DNA from 2 places in the Hominibacterium faecale genome. Region 1 is predicted to be linked to the other one. Evidence: predicted binding sites of a transcription regulator. Region 1 holds the regulator's gene; the other holds the start of a gene.
The links. Region 1 encodes HrcA, which represses chaperone genes, less so after heat shock. Its sites were predicted from a motif close to TTAGCACTCNNNNNNNNNGAGTGCTAA; they were not measured.
Positions count from the first base shown of each region.

Region 2: LG211_RS16060 (Hsp20/alpha crystallin family protein) is a predicted target of HrcA. The motif match lies at 2,075-2,101, and genes of this name have one in related genera.

Region 1 is NZ_JAJAGH010000003.1:374,658-382,076, reverse strand. Features, by position in the region: gene dnaJ (molecular chaperone DnaJ) at 1-977, opposite strand, end outside; gene dnaK (molecular chaperone DnaK) at 1,052-2,929, opposite strand; gene grpE (nucleotide exchange factor GrpE) at 2,993-3,574, opposite strand; gene hrcA (heat-inducible transcriptional repressor HrcA) at 3,564-4,610, opposite strand; gene LG211_RS04510 (cytidylate kinase-like family protein) at 4,961-5,596, opposite strand; gene LG211_RS04505 (APC family permease) at 5,728-7,230, shown strand; gene LG211_RS04500 (LysR family transcriptional regulator) at 7,227-7,419, opposite strand, start outside.
Region 2 is NZ_JAJAGH010000012.1:70,194-77,612, reverse strand. Features, by position in the region: gene LG211_RS16070 (amidohydrolase) at 1-1,519, shown strand, start outside; gene LG211_RS16065 (DUF3237 domain-containing protein) at 1,516-1,959, shown strand; gene LG211_RS16060 (Hsp20/alpha crystallin family protein) at 2,207-2,638, shown strand; gene LG211_RS16055 (helix-turn-helix domain-containing protein) at 2,952-3,212, opposite strand; gene LG211_RS16050 (TetR/AcrR family transcriptional regulator) at 3,354-3,968, shown strand; gene LG211_RS16045 (MptD family putative ECF transporter S component) at 4,226-4,819, shown strand; gene LG211_RS16040 (energy-coupling factor transporter transmembrane component T family protein) at 4,820-5,512, shown strand; gene LG211_RS16035 (ABC transporter ATP-binding protein) at 5,509-6,897, shown strand; gene LG211_RS16030 (metal-dependent transcriptional regulator) at 6,920-7,285, shown strand; gene LG211_RS16025 (winged helix-turn-helix domain-containing protein) at 7,342-7,419, shown strand, end outside.

The DNA.
Region 1 (7,419 bases):
GATTTTACGCCTTTTCCTTTCAGCCTGAACACGGTATTCGGTTGTGTTCCCGCCGGAACTTTATAGGACACCTTGCCCTCTAAGGTTGGGACGGTAATATCGTCTCCAAGAGCCGCTTGATCGAAAGTGATGGGAATTTCCAGCCACAGATCCTGGCCTTTTCGTTCAAATAGTTTATGCGGCCTTACGGTCAATACAACATACAAATCTCCGTTGGGGCCGCCGTTGCTGCCCGGTTCGCCCTGTCCTTTGATGGATATGACCGAATCGTTGTCAACGCCGGCTGGAATATCCACAGAAATGGTGACAGACTTTCTCACTTTCCCAGTTCCGCCGCAGTCGCCGCACGGATGCTCGTTGATCTGTCCGGTACCTCCGCAGTCCGGGCATGGGGATGAGCTCTGGAATGTACCAAACGGTGTTCTCTGTGTCGTATGAACCTCTCCGGTTCCTCCGCACTTGCCGCAGGTCTTTTTTGAAGTACCGGGCTGTGCACCGGTGCCACTGCAGGTCTCGCACTCCACATATTTATTAATCTGTATTTCTTTCTTTGTACCAAAAGCAGCTTCTTCGAAGGTAATGGTCATCGCTTTCTGCAGGTCATTACCTTTTATGGGGCCGTTTCTCCGCCTCTGTCGGGAGCCGCCTCCGCCGAACATACCTCCGAACATATCGAAGATATCCTCAAAGCCGCCCGCGCCAAAGCCTCCAAAACCGCCGCCCGCACCGCCGAATCCGGCATTGGGATCTACTCCTGCATGTCCGAAACGGTCGTACTTGCTTTTCTTTTCAGGATCGGATAAAACGCTGTATGCTTCATTGACTTGTTTGAACTGTTCTTCGGCTTTTTTGTCCCCGGGATTTTTGTCCGGATGATATTTCATGGCCATCTTTCGGAAGGCTTTTTTGATTTCATCATCGCTGGCGCCCTTTTGCAGTCCAAGGACTTCGTAGTAATCTCTCTTATTCTCTGCCATAGCCTTTTCCTCACTTTAAGTATTATACTCGGGCAGAGCACTCCCTGTAAAAGGAGTGCTCTGTCAGAGTTGGATTAGTTGTCTTTCTTGTCCTCATCCACTACTTCATAGTCAGCGTCTACTACGTTGTCTCCTGCAGGGCCGTTTTCTGCGCCGCCGCCTGCCTGGCCGCCCATGTTGGGGTCAAATCCCGCGCCGCCTGCTCCGCCGTTTTGCTGTGCCTGCTGGTACATCTTAGCTGAAATAGCGTGGAACTGTTCAGTAAGTTTTTCCGTTTTATCCTTGATCTCGTCGATGTTGGTGCCCTCAAGCGCCTTGGACAGATCGTCCTTAGCTGCGTTTACTGCATTTTTTTCTTCTTCTGACAGACTTCCTTCGATTTCTTTCAGGTTCTTTTCTGTCTCATATACCAGCGTTTCTGCCTGGTTGCGAACTTCAACTTCTTCTTTTCTCTTCTTGTCTTCTTCCGCGTACTGTTCAGCCTCTTTTACCTTAGACTGAATTTCATCGTCGGACAGTTTTGTGGAAGAAGTGATGGTAATGCTCTGTTCTTTGCCGGTACCCATATCCTTTGCGTGTACATTTACGATTCCGTTGGCATCGATGTCGAAGGTAACCTCGATCTGAGGTACTCCGCGGGGAGCCGGAGGAATACCGGTCAGCTGGAAGCGTCCCAATGTGGTGTTTCCGGCCGCCATTTCACGTTCCCCCTGCATGACGTGGATATCGACAGCTGTCTGATTATCCGCCGCTGTGGAGAAGATCTGGCTCTTCTTGGTGGGGATCGTTGTATTTCTTTCAATCAGCTTGGTCGCTACGCCGCCCAATGTTTCGATGGAAAGGGACAGCGGAGTTACGTCCAGCAGCAGTACGTCATTTACTTCACCGGTCAGTACGCCTGCCTGAATAGCAGCGCCGATTGCTACGCATTCATCCGGGTTAATTCCCTTGAACGGGTCTTTTCCTGTCACTTTCTTAACTGCTTCCTGTACAGCCGGGATTCTGGTGGAACCGCCGACCAGGATTACTTTGGAAATATCACTGTTGTTAACACCGGCATCGTTCATAGCTTTCTGCATTGGTTCGATGGTCTTCTGAACCAGATCGGCGGTCAGCTGTTCGAACTTGGCCCTTGTCAGGTCCATGTTCATGTGCAGCGGTCCGTCCTGATTTACAGTGATGAACGGCAGGTTGATATTGGTGGTCTGCGCGCTGGACAATTCTTTCTTCGCTTTTTCAGCAGCTTCTTTCAATCTCTGCAGCGCCATCTTGTCATTTCTCAAATCAATGCCATTTTCTTTCGCAAATGTATCTGCCAGATAATTGAGCACGGCTTCGTCAAAGTCATCGCCGCCAAGCTTGTTATTTCCGTTTGTAGCCAGTACTTCGAATACGCCGTCGCCAAGCTCCAGAATGGAAACGTCGAATGTGCCGCCGCCCAGGTCATATACCAGGATTTTATGCTGCGCTTCATCTTTATCAAGACCGTATGCTAAGGAAGCAGCCGTCGGCTCGTTAATAATTCTCTTTACATCAAGTCCGGCGATCTTACCTGCATCTTTCGTAGCCTGCTTCTGGCTGTCAGTAAAGTAAGCGGGAACTGTGATGACGGCTTCTGTTACTGTACCGCCCAGATAACTTTCCGCATCCGCCTTCAGTTTGCTCAGAATCATTGCGGAAATATCCTGCGGTGTGTATTTTTTACCGTCAATTTCTACGTTGTGGTCAGTACCCATGTATCGCTTGATTGAAGCAATGGTTCTGTCCGGGTTGGTGATGGCCTGTCTTTTGGCGGTTTCACCGATCAATCTTTCACCGTTCTTGGCAAAGCCAACTACGGATGGAGTGGTTCTGTTTCCTTCTGCGTTGGCAATTACGACAGGTTCTCCCCCTTCTAATACTGCTACGCACGAGTTTGTTGTACCTAAGTCTATACCTATTACTTTTCCCATGTTAATCTCTCCTTTTATATTGTATTTCTCATGTATTTAAATTTTTAAACATTAACCATTTAATCAGCTGGCCACCTTCACCATGGACGGGCGGATGACTTTGCCGTTGAGCGTATAACCTTTCTGCATGACGCCGGAAACTTTACCACTTTCATATTCATCGGTTTCTTCATTCATCACCGCATTGTGGAAGTTAGGGTCAAACTCTTCTCCAAGGGCAGGTATTTCTTTCAGCCCTGCCTTTTCAAGCACATCGAAAAGCTGTTTGAAAATCATTTCCATGCCTTCTTTAAAGCTTGCGTCATCGGCATTATGCTCCAGCGCCCGCTCAAAGTTGTCGAGGACGGCCAGAAGTTCAATCGCCAGTTTTTCATTGGCATAGGAATAGATATCGCTTTTTTCCTTTTCTACTCGTTTTTTGTAGTTCTGGAAATCAGCCATCAACCTCATATAGCGGGAACTTTCGTCCTCCTCAGGTTCCTTGCATTCTTCCTGTTTCTCCGCTTCCTCGCCTTCCTGGGATTGGTTTTCTTCCTTTTTTGCTTCGTCATCGCAGGACGCTTCAGCTTCCTTTGTTTGCTGCTCCTTTTTTTCTTCGGCTATTTCTTCAGCCATTTCGCGTTCTTTTTGCTCGTTAGTCGTCATCCTTACCTCCTCCTGACAGTTTAAACGTATTGCTTATATTCTCCGTCAAATATTCAACGACCGAAGTAATTTGCCCGTATCGCATCCGCGTGGGCCCGATCACGCCGATCTTGCCGGCCAGCTTTCCATCCACATGATAAGTGGCGGTAATCAGGCTGCAATCCTGCATGATGTCTTCGGCATTCTCTTTTCCAATGGTTATGATTACACCGTTTTCCCGGTTGATCAATGTCTTTGTAAAGTCCTCTTTTTTATTGAGCATTTCCAGAAACATTTTTGCTTTATCCAAGTCATTGTACTCAGGAATGGAAAAGATGTTGGTCAGTCCATCCATGTACAAGTTGACGTTGAGCATATCTTCCAGGGTCTTGATGAAGTTAGGTACGACCTTCCTTGCCAAAGTGCTCATGGCTTCGATATCCGTCTCAAAGCTTTCGATAATATCTAAGGTAAGTACTTCGCTGATGGTCTTGCCTCGGTAATTATAAGTCATGGTCTTGGCTAAAAGCTCCAGACCATCCTCTGTATAAGGTACCTTCAGCTTGAGGGCTGTGTTAGATACCTTACCGCTGTGGGAAACGATCATCAGAACAACGGTATGTTCGTCTACCGGCAGCAGGTTAATGTATTTTAATGTATCTTCATCCGGCGACGGTGTCAGGGCGAACGACGTTAAATTGGTAATATCCGATAAAATTTTCGCTGCGTGCTGTACCGTTTTTTCAAGTTCCGTCACGTTTTCATAAAGCTTGCTTGCGATGGCATTTTTTTCATCTTCGCTCAATTCATATTTTTTCATCATATCGTTTACATAAAGACGATATGCCAGCTCAGAGGGAACACGACCTGCTGATGTGTGGGGATGAGTCAGATATCCCATCTCTTCCAGATCAGCCATTTCATTTCGAATCGTTGCCGGGCTTATCCCCAAGTCGAACTTTTTGGAAAGTGTTCTGGAACCGATCGGCTCTGCTGTTCTAATGAAGTCGCTGATAATAGCCTGTAATATTTTCAGTTTCCTTTCACTTAAATCCATGATAGCCCCTCCTGTTAGCACTCTTTATAAGTGAGTGCTAATTACAGTTTAAATTTACCACTCTTATGTAGTATTGTCAACACTCTTTTAAAAAATTTCTTGAAAATTTTTCTTAGGGTTTTCCCGAAAATTAAATGGGCTGACCCGATTTCCCATCGGCCGGGATTCGAGGCGAAAATTGAGGACGCACGGGCTGAACATGCACAAGTTTGATGTAAACTGATAAAGTAACACCGGCGGCACTCCGCAAAAAGGGGACTGCCTCATGCGGCAGTCCCTTGCCTGGTGTAATATTTCATGTCCATAAATCCTGCCGGGCCGCAAGCCCGGCCCGTCCTTTGACGGTAGTATTAAAGTCTGTTTTTCAGTTCGGGAAATCTGGTGCAAATGTAGTTTACTGCGATTTCTTTCACTTGCTCATCACTCAGTTTTCCGGTGTCGATGCACAAATCGTATCCGGTCAGATCCAGCCATTTCCTTCCGGTATACGTATTGTAATACCGCGCTCTTGCCTTATCGGCCTTTTCGATCATTTTCAGTGATTTTTCGTGGGAAAAATCCAGGGTGTTTTCCAGCCGCTCCAATCTTTCATCCTCGTCAGCATGGAGAAAAAAGCTTACATGCTTCTTATAGCCGCGGAACAAATCAGATCCGCACCGTCCCACAATTACGCAAGGCCCTTCATCTGCCGACTGACGGATCAGCTCCGATTCAATCTGATAGAGATTTGCCCCCGTCGGTACCAGCCATGCATCTGTCATATAGGGCAAATTGTAAATGCTGGACTGGAACAGAGACTTTCCTACCCGGTACTCCTGTTCATCTAGATTTTCAAGATCCTCTTGTGGAATGTTCAGCTCCTCAGCTGCCTTTTTCAGCAGCTCTTTATCAATGTAGCTGAATCCAAAATACTCTGCGATAGCTTTTCCAAGAACCGAGCCTCCGCTGCCAACCTGTCTGCCGATGGTAATAACATAATTATTCATGATTCCACCCCACTTTCCAAACAGTGCTTTTTCTTTATTTTACTCCTTTATTTTCCATTCGTCAAAGGCAAACACCAATTTTCTGACTTTACATAGCATAAAAAGAGAAGCTATAATGAAAGGATTGAATTATGAAAGACTTACATATCAATAAAACCGCATCACTGAAACGATGTTTCGGCATGCGCGAGTCCGTTACAATCACAGTAGGAACCGTCATCGGCGTCGGCCTCTTTACAGTCGGCTCCGGCGCGGCCGGCATTCTAGGTCCGGCAGTGATTTTCGCCACTTTAACCGCGCTCATCATCAGTATCTACCCGGCTCTGATCTATGCCGAAATGGGCGGAGCGCTGCCTTTTGCCGGCGGAACTTACCAATACGCATCCCTTGGACTTGGAAGGCCCTTTGGGATGCTGGCCGGCTGGAACTTTATCATCTCCATGGTATCAGTTGCCAGCGGGGAGGCGCTGGCTTTCAGTTTCTATCTGCGTACGCTTTTCGAAGCGTTGGGATTCTCGCTGCCCTTCAGCGATCCGGTGATCGCCTCTGCTGCCATCTTACTCTTCGTTGTCCTTGCTGTCCGCGGAGTGGAGATGAGCGGCAGGCTGCAAAATGGCTTTTTGTTCTTTTTTTGGGGAATCACTATTATCTGGTTTATCACCATGCTGCCGGTCTTCCACTTGGATTCTTTTTCCATATCCACAGCTAGCGACAGCCTTTCTATTAAAGACTTTTTCCCATGTGTAGCCATGATCTGGTGGTGCTTTGCCGGCTTTGAAACCTGCTGTGCCATGGGAGAGGAGATCTGTTTTCCCCGGATCAATCTGCCCCGCGCTTTGTTTTTAGCGCCGTTCATCGTCTTTATTGTAACGGCATTATTCCAATGGGCCTTGGTCAGCATCACGCCTGTTGACAGCCTGGCAGCTTTGGCGACTGCAGATGCGCCTTATGCTCACGCCATGAAAACAGCCGGAATCGTAGGGCTCCCGCTGATACTTTTATGCCTGGGGATTACCTTTGGCGGTGATTTTTCCACCCTCAACGCCGCCATTGCCGCGCCGGCCCGTTATCTGTTCACCATGGCCAGAGATAACGCAATTCCTCCCATTCTGGGGAGAATCCATCCCCGCTTTCAGAGCCCTTTTATCGCTTTGATCTGCCTAGGCCTTTTGATGATCCTTTTAGTATCAACTGGTTCCATCACCTATATCGCCTCCCTGTCTCTCTTTGCGACCCTTCTTTATTATGTGATCGGCATGCTGTCGGCTCTGGGGCTTCGAAAAAAATACCCGGATCTTTCCCGGCCTTTCCGCACGCCCGGCCTTTCCGCAGGCGCAGGGGCCAGTATTGCCGTTTATCTACTTTTAATGACACAGCTTTCCCCGGAAGCCATCGCTGCTGGCATTATGTGGTCCTTAGCTGGCCTGGTTCTGTTTTTCGCTAGAAATGGTTTGCAAAAAAATGCGCAAACGAAAAAAGAGAAAACCGAATTTCTCTTTACTGACCATGAGTTTGATGTGCCTTCTGATGCAGAACAGGCAAAGATGGACCGGGAATACCGGATCTGGCGCCTGTCCGTAATCTGTGCCATCATAGGAGTTGGAGCACTATATCTGTTTTCCTTTGTATGTTAGCCTTCTCTGGCATCTTTTAACTGTTGAAACAACTCAATATAGTCTGGCGAAAAAACACTGTTTCTTCGCCAGATAAATGTAAAGTCGTGTGTAAGGTCGAAATCCAGCAGAGGAATTTTTATCAGTTCTCCTGTTTCCAGCTCTTTTTTTACCGCTGCCTCATAGAGGAAGGTAATTCCGCATCCAGCC
Region 2 (7,419 bases), on a different contig from region 1:
CGGAAAATGCCTACTTCCTGGCATGATCGACAGTCACATTCATCCGGGATGGGTGACTAAGAGCTTGTGGCATGTCCGCCTGCCCTGGACCGAGGATGTGGATGAGCTGCTGCGCTTTGTGAAAGAATACGGCGAGAAGCATCCCAAGTCGGAATGTCCCTTTCTGTATTTTGAATATTACCCCACTTCCATGTTCGATGAACACGGGCCGACTAAGGAACTGCTGGATACGGCGGTCAGTGACAGGCCGGTGCTCTGCCAGGATTTTGGCGAGCATCTATGCTGGGTCAACAGCAAAATGCTGGAGCTGCTAAAGGTGGATAAAAATACGCCGGACCCAGGACCGTTAGAGACCTTTGTGCGAGACGAAGAGGGGAATCCCACCGGCTGGATCCGGGAAATGGCCTGGTATAAGTTTGCTGACAATATGTTCCGCACTCTCGGTTGGTATCCGCCGGAAGAGCTGACCGGGGAAACGATGAAAGGGTTCTTCGATTTCCTGGAGGAAAGCGGCATCACGGCCATGGCCGACGGGTTTATTGAAAACGACGACCAGATCGAAGGCATTTACCAGTTGGACCAAGCGGGCGAGCTTCGAGTGTATTATGATGGCATGGTCCGATTCTGGAATTATGCGGATCTCCCGGAAAAGATCGAAAAGCTGAAGGAATACCAAAAAAAATACACGACAAAGCATATTAAAATAAATACCATGAAACTCTTTTTAGACGGTACCAATGAGAGCGGCAATTCGGCTTCCCTCCATGAACATATCCATGACCCGGGAAATTACGGCGAAATTATGATGGAGACCGATGAGCTCACCAAATGTTTCCTGCTGTGCAACGAGGAGGGATTGGATCTGCATATCCATGTGGTCGGCGACCGGGGCTTCCGGGTTGCCTGCGACGCAGTGGAAGCTGCCAAGGCGCAGGCTGCCGCCGCGGGCGTTCCCTGGGTATGTATGCCGGTGCTGGCCCACTGCGAAGTTGTGGATCCGGCGGACATGAAACGGCCGGCGGAGCTGGGCATTACCATCAACTGGTCCTGCCACTGGTCGGGCGGATATTTCGGCGAAGAAGCCATGAACTATTATTCGGAAGAAAAGTGGAGAAGGATGTACCAGTTCAACCCGATGATCGAAAGCGGCGCTCTTGTTACCTTCTCCAGCGATGTGGTGACCGGATACGAACTTCACAGGGCCTATCCCTTCTTTGGCATGCAGGTGGCGGCCACAAAAGTGGATCCGGAGTTCCCTCTGAATCCACAAAAATATCCGGGGTCCATGAGGCCGCCGGCCTCAGCGAAACTGAGCCTTCCTGTTCTACTGAAGGGCTATACCATTGGCGGTGCAATACAGCTTCGCTGGCAGGACAAAATGGGCTCCCTCGAAGCGGGCAAGCTGGCAAATATGATTCTGGTAGACAGAAACATTTTCGATATGCCCCTGGAGCAGCTGAGAGATGCTGCGATCGATGCGGTTATTTTTGAAGGAACGGTCATCAGAGGCAGCTTATGAGGAAGTTGTTTGATATGGAGCTGGAGCAGACCTCCGATCTTTTAATCGAGAACACCTGCAGGGGGGACCTGCTGATCTCCCCTGCAGGCGAAGGCTCTTTCTCCGGCGATAGGATGAAGGGCAGAATTTTGCCTGTGGGAGCGTCTACGACCTATACGCCATCAGAGGGGGTGAATATCATCTATGCTCCGGTGCTTCTCAAAACCGATGACGGCGCAGAGCTGTTCATGCAGATCGACGCCTATCTCCATCTGGCGCAGGAGCTGGAGGAAAAGCTTTTGGCCGGGGAAGCCGTTTCTTCGGAGGAATATTATTATAAAGGAACTGCCAGATTCGATGTCGGCAGTTCCGAGTATAAATGGCTGGAAAACAGGCTTTTCGTCTGTGAAGGCGCGATTGACAGCTGGCAGGCTTTGCGGTTTTCCGTGTATGAGGTTTGAATTCAGGGTCAGAAGAATAAAGCCGGACTGAGTAAGTGCAAAATTTTTCCATTATAATGCAAAAGCATTGAAATCTACAGTTTTCTCAAAAGAGGCAAAAAAATTTTCGGAAAAATTAGCACTCACCTCTTTACAGTGCTAACAAAAAGTGTTATTATAAAATTGTTCCAAAAGGGGGAACATAAAATCATTATATTTTATCTAACCTGCGTTTTGCCACTGGTTAGAAATTAAGGAGGGATGACATATGATGATGGTGCCTAGAAGAAGTAGTTTCGGTTTGGATTTGTTTGACGAGATGTTCAAAGACCCATTTTTCAGCAGAATGGATAGCAACAAGAACGTCATGAAGACCGATATTAAGGAACAGGATGGAGATTATCTGATGGACATTGACCTGCCGGGTTATGCGAAGGAAGACATTAGCGCAGAGCTGAAGGACGGTTACATGACCATCACTGCCACGAAAAATGAGTCCAACGACACAAAAGACGAGAACGGCAACTATATTCACAGAGAGCGTTACACCGGCAGTTGCTCCAGGACCTTCTATGTAGGGAACGGAGTAACAGAGGAAGACATCAAAGCTTCCTTTAAAGACGGCACGCTGCACCTGTCAATACCAAAAGAAGAACCGAAAAAACTGGAAGAGCAGAAAAAGCTGATTTCCATTGAATAAAGCACATCACAAACGAGAGAAGAGGCTGCCTCAGAATGGCAGAGGAACATATAGAAGTATTGCGAAAATACTAACCTATGCCAAGTGAACGGGAAATAAGAAAACTCTATGTGAATGGACGAACCATTTGCATAGAGTTTTTCTTTTGCTTATTAAAAATTTTTCAGCGTCCGCAGGACGCGCAGCCGCTACCGAAGGTAGCGATCTTGGGGGCTTGGGGGTTATCCCTCAACAAGCATTTTGGCGGGTAGAAAACCCGCCAAAATCGCAAACATGTACATGTTTGCATTGCTTGCCAATCTGTGAAAACAGCTTATGAATATGTTTCTCCAAATCTCTGCTGAAAGACATGGTAGAAATTTGATACTCCATGATAGCCAACTGCTTTTGCGATGTTGCCAGTGGACATATCGCTTTTTTCAAAAGGTTCCAGAGCAAGTTCCATCCGCAATGCCCGAATGTATTCCCTAATGCTTATGCCTTCTGTAAGCTGAAATGCTTTTTGGAACTTGTTTTTGTTAAGCGCAACCATAATATAAAATGCCACAGGATCAACGTGAACTTCTTGCGGCATTTATTTTCGTCAAATCCTCTATATTTAAGGCGCTAATTTCAAAGTTGTTTTCGATCCAGCGCTATACGCTCGCTCAAAACTTGTTGACAAATTACACTGCTTATGTTAATATACCAATGGTATATGAAGGGAGAACAAAACGTGAAGCTGACTGATACGCAAAAGCGCATTCTTGAGGTTGGAAAGCGGGAGTTTTTGGAGAAGGGCTTTAAAGATGCTTCCCTGCGGGCCATTGTCAAAGAAGCCGGTTTTACCAAAGGGGCCTTTTATGGCTATTACAACAGTAAGGAAGCGTTGTTTGACGCTTTGGTAGCTCCGGAGGCCGATGAACTGATCGCTCAGTTTAAACAGGCGCAGCAAGCACATTATGAATTGGTTACAGAGGATAAAACGGGACAGAGCCAAGATTTATCTACCAGCTACCTGAATTACTTTATCAATTACATCTATGATCATTTCGATGCGTTCAAACTGGTGATTTGCTGCTCCGAGGGAACCCGGTATGCCAACTATATTCATGAGCTTGTGGAGCTTGAAGTCGATCAGACGGAGGATTACTATCAGCAGCTCCGGCAGCTCGGGAAATTGGAGGGGACGGTCAACCGTGACCTTCACCATATGATCACAAGCGCCTATTTTACCGCCGTTTTTGAAACAGTCGCCCATGATATGAGCCGGGAACAGGCGATTGGCTATGTCAATGAACTGGCAGTCTTTTTCAACTGTGGCTGGAGCGGCCTTTTAAGGTTCATTTGAACCGTAAATTTTTTGCACAACGGTTAGCTAAAACTAACTTTAAGAAAGGAGGAGCATCGTATAGATGAGGCAATCGCCTTGCCAATGTTCGGAATGCCGACCAGACCCTTGTGCTGAAATGGGGCGGACCGTACAGCGGGGAACGCATCAGAGACTTATGAAACAGAAAGGCCCGTACCGGCGGTTTATAGGGCTGCGCGAATGGGCATTAAGCCGGAAGCTGCAAGAATCATAAAAGAAAACAAAGGAGAATCAAAATGGAAAACGCAAAGAAATGGTCTGTAAAAGACGTTATTACACTGGTACTGATGACCGTGCTGCTCATTGTCATTCAGCTGGGGATCAACATGGTCTGCATGGTGAATGATTTTGTCAGCATGGTGCTGTCCGTAGGCATTACCATGCTTGTTTGCGGGCCCATCTATTTTTTGATGGTAAACCGCATCCGCAAACGGTTTGTTTCACTGGTATACATGACGCTGCTGGGCCTTGTCTTTCTGATGATGGGCAACTGGTTTTTGCTCCCGTGGTTTATCGTGGTGGGAGTCCTCGCGGAAATCATCCTGTGGAAAGGGATTACGCCAAACCGCCTGACCGCCGCATGGATAGTTTCCAGCCTGTTATACAACGGGGTAAACCTGCTTCCCGTCTGGTTTTTCTGGGGTACCTATTACAGTTTTGCGATTGCCAGCGGTATGGAGCAGAGTTATATCGACGCTTACGTTCAGTATTATACAGCGCCGGGCTGGGTGGCTTTTATCCTGATTTTTACCATGTTCTGCGGATTCCTGGGCAGCCTTGTCGGCCGGAAGCTGATTCAAAAGCATTTCAAAAAAGCGGGTGTTCTGTAAATGCGGGAAAAAGCCTTATCCGTTCCGGTAAAAGCGTGGGCGGCGGCCTGCGCCATCCTTGGAGTGTCGCTTACCGCAAACACCCTGCTCACCTGTCTTCTTGCACTGCTTGCTTTCTACCAGTTGGTTTTTGAAAAGCGGTGGCGGCTCTGCCTGACCTTCGGCATTTTTTATCTGGCGCTGGTGCTGCTGCTGTATCTCATTCGCTTTCACGGCCTGCGTATGGTGTTTTTTTCGGAGTTCTATGTGCTGATGTTTTACAACCTTATGCCGGTATTCCTGGCGGCGTGGGATCTCATTACCACGCCTCCGGGACAGCTCTCGGCCTCCCTGTCGAAAATCCATACCCCCACTCCGGTTATCTTAGGGCTGCTGGTGGTATTTCGGTTTTTCCCAACCATGAAGGCGGAACTGAATGGGATTCGGCAGTCCATGAAGAATCGAAGGCTGACCGGATCAGTGCAGGTGCTCCGCCACCCTGCCGTTACCTGCGAATATGTGTTGGTGCCCATGCTGCTGCGCTGCTTGCAGATTGCGGATCAGCTTTCCGTATCGGCGATAGCGCGTGGCGCCCAGGCACCGGGGGTGCGGGGAAGCTACTATGCCAGAAAGCTTCAGCTGGCTGATTTCCTCTGGATGGGAATATGGGCGATTGGAACCATCCTGTTTTTCATAATAGGAGGGATAAAGTGATCCGGTTTGAACATGTGAATTTTCAATATGCCGACTCCGAGGCAGGCGTGACCGATATTTGTCTGCATGTCCGGAAAGGCGAATGCGTGGTATTGACCGGCCCTTCAGGAAATGGGAAAACCACCTTGATCCATATAGTGAACGGCATTGCGCCTGCCTTTCATATGGGCCGGTTTTCCGGCCGCCTTCAGATTAATGGGAAAGACAGAAGCGATGAGCCATTGTGGAAACGGGGAAAAACGGTGGGCAGTGTGTTCCAGGATCCGGGAAGTCAGTTTTTCTCCTCTGAAATGCCGGGAGAAGTTGCTTTCAGCTGTGAAAATTACGGCTTCCCGCATGAAAAAATTGTTCTGCGAACAGACGTGGCTATCCGGCGGTTTCGTTTGGAACAATTGCGTGACCGCTCCCTTGATGTGCTTTCCAGCGGAGAAAAGCAGCGTACAGCCGTGGCCTCTGTCTACGCCATGAACCCTCCCGTTTATGTTTGTGACGAGCCTACCGCCAATCTGGACGGCCAAGGTGTTAAAGAACTGCGGGAAGTTCTCCAAGGGCTAAAGCGGGAAGGCTGCACGCTTCTGATTGCGGAACATCGGATTTCCTGGCTGATGGATGTAGCGGATCGCTTTGTGTATATCCGGGATGGAGCCATCCAGTGGGAGCGCACGCCTGAACAAATGCGACTGCTGACTTCTGAAGTCATGAAACAGTTGGAACTACGCGCTGTACAGCATTGTATGCCTTCAAGGCTCTCCATACCTGCCGTCACAGGCTCGCCTCTTCTTTCCCTGAAAAGCCTTTCCTGTAAGCGAGGGAAGCATACAATTTGGGAGAATTTAAACCTTGCAGCCTGGGCGGGGCAGATCATTGCCATCACCGGACACAACGGGGCGGGAAAAACAACACTGGCAAAAATCGTTGCCGGCTTGGAACGTCCGTCCAAGGGCAGTATTTCCCTTCACGGTCGGAAAGCCGGTTCGTCACGGCGGCGGAAAAGCTGCTGGTACAGTTCCAACGACACTGGCACACAATTCTTTACAAACAGCGTAACAGAAGAACTGTTCTTAGGGATTTCCAGGACAGAGGAACAATTGGAAAGGGCCAGAAATTTGCTGAAGAAATTAGATCTTTACGCTTACAAAGACGCGCATCCGGCTATTCTGTCCGGCGGACAGAAGCAGCGCCTTTCCATTGCCTGCGGCCTTTTATCCGACAGAGAAATTTTATTGTTGGATGAACCTACGTCGGGGCTGGACGGCGGGAACATGCGGAAAATTGCCTCTGCATTGGAAGATACTGCGGCCGAGGGAAAAACCGTATTAGTGATCACCCATGATGAGGAACTGATTCAAGCCTGCTGTAGTTTTCAGTGGGATTTGAGTAAATAAGAACTAAAAGAGAGGAGCCTTTATGTCTTTAACTTCTTCGATGGAAGATTATCTGGAGGCCGTTTTAATAATGCAGCAGCGTCATGGCTATGTCCGCTGCGTGGATGTTGCAAAGCAGTTGGGGGTAAAAAAGCCTTCCGTAAGCCGGGCAGTCAAGGAACTATCCAAATCCGGCCATCTTGTTAAAAATGCTGACGGCACACTCTCCCTCACAGAAACAGGATTGCAGCTTGCCGAACAGATTTTTGAAAAGCATCGTTTTTTTACAGAACGGCTCATAGCGGCAGGCGTAGCCCCCAAAATAGCAGAACAAGACGCTTGCAACATTGAACATGCGATCAGCGCGGAGTCTTTTCAAAAGTTAAAGAAAGCATTGGATGATGGTTAGGTGGTGGTGATATGGGAAATTAGCCGTACTTGATTTAGCTGAAACCGGCTGGCAGATTGGAGCAGTCGATAGAATTGACCGTCAAGGAATTTGAAATCTTCTCCTTGCTTATCTTAAATCCGAAGCGGGTATTC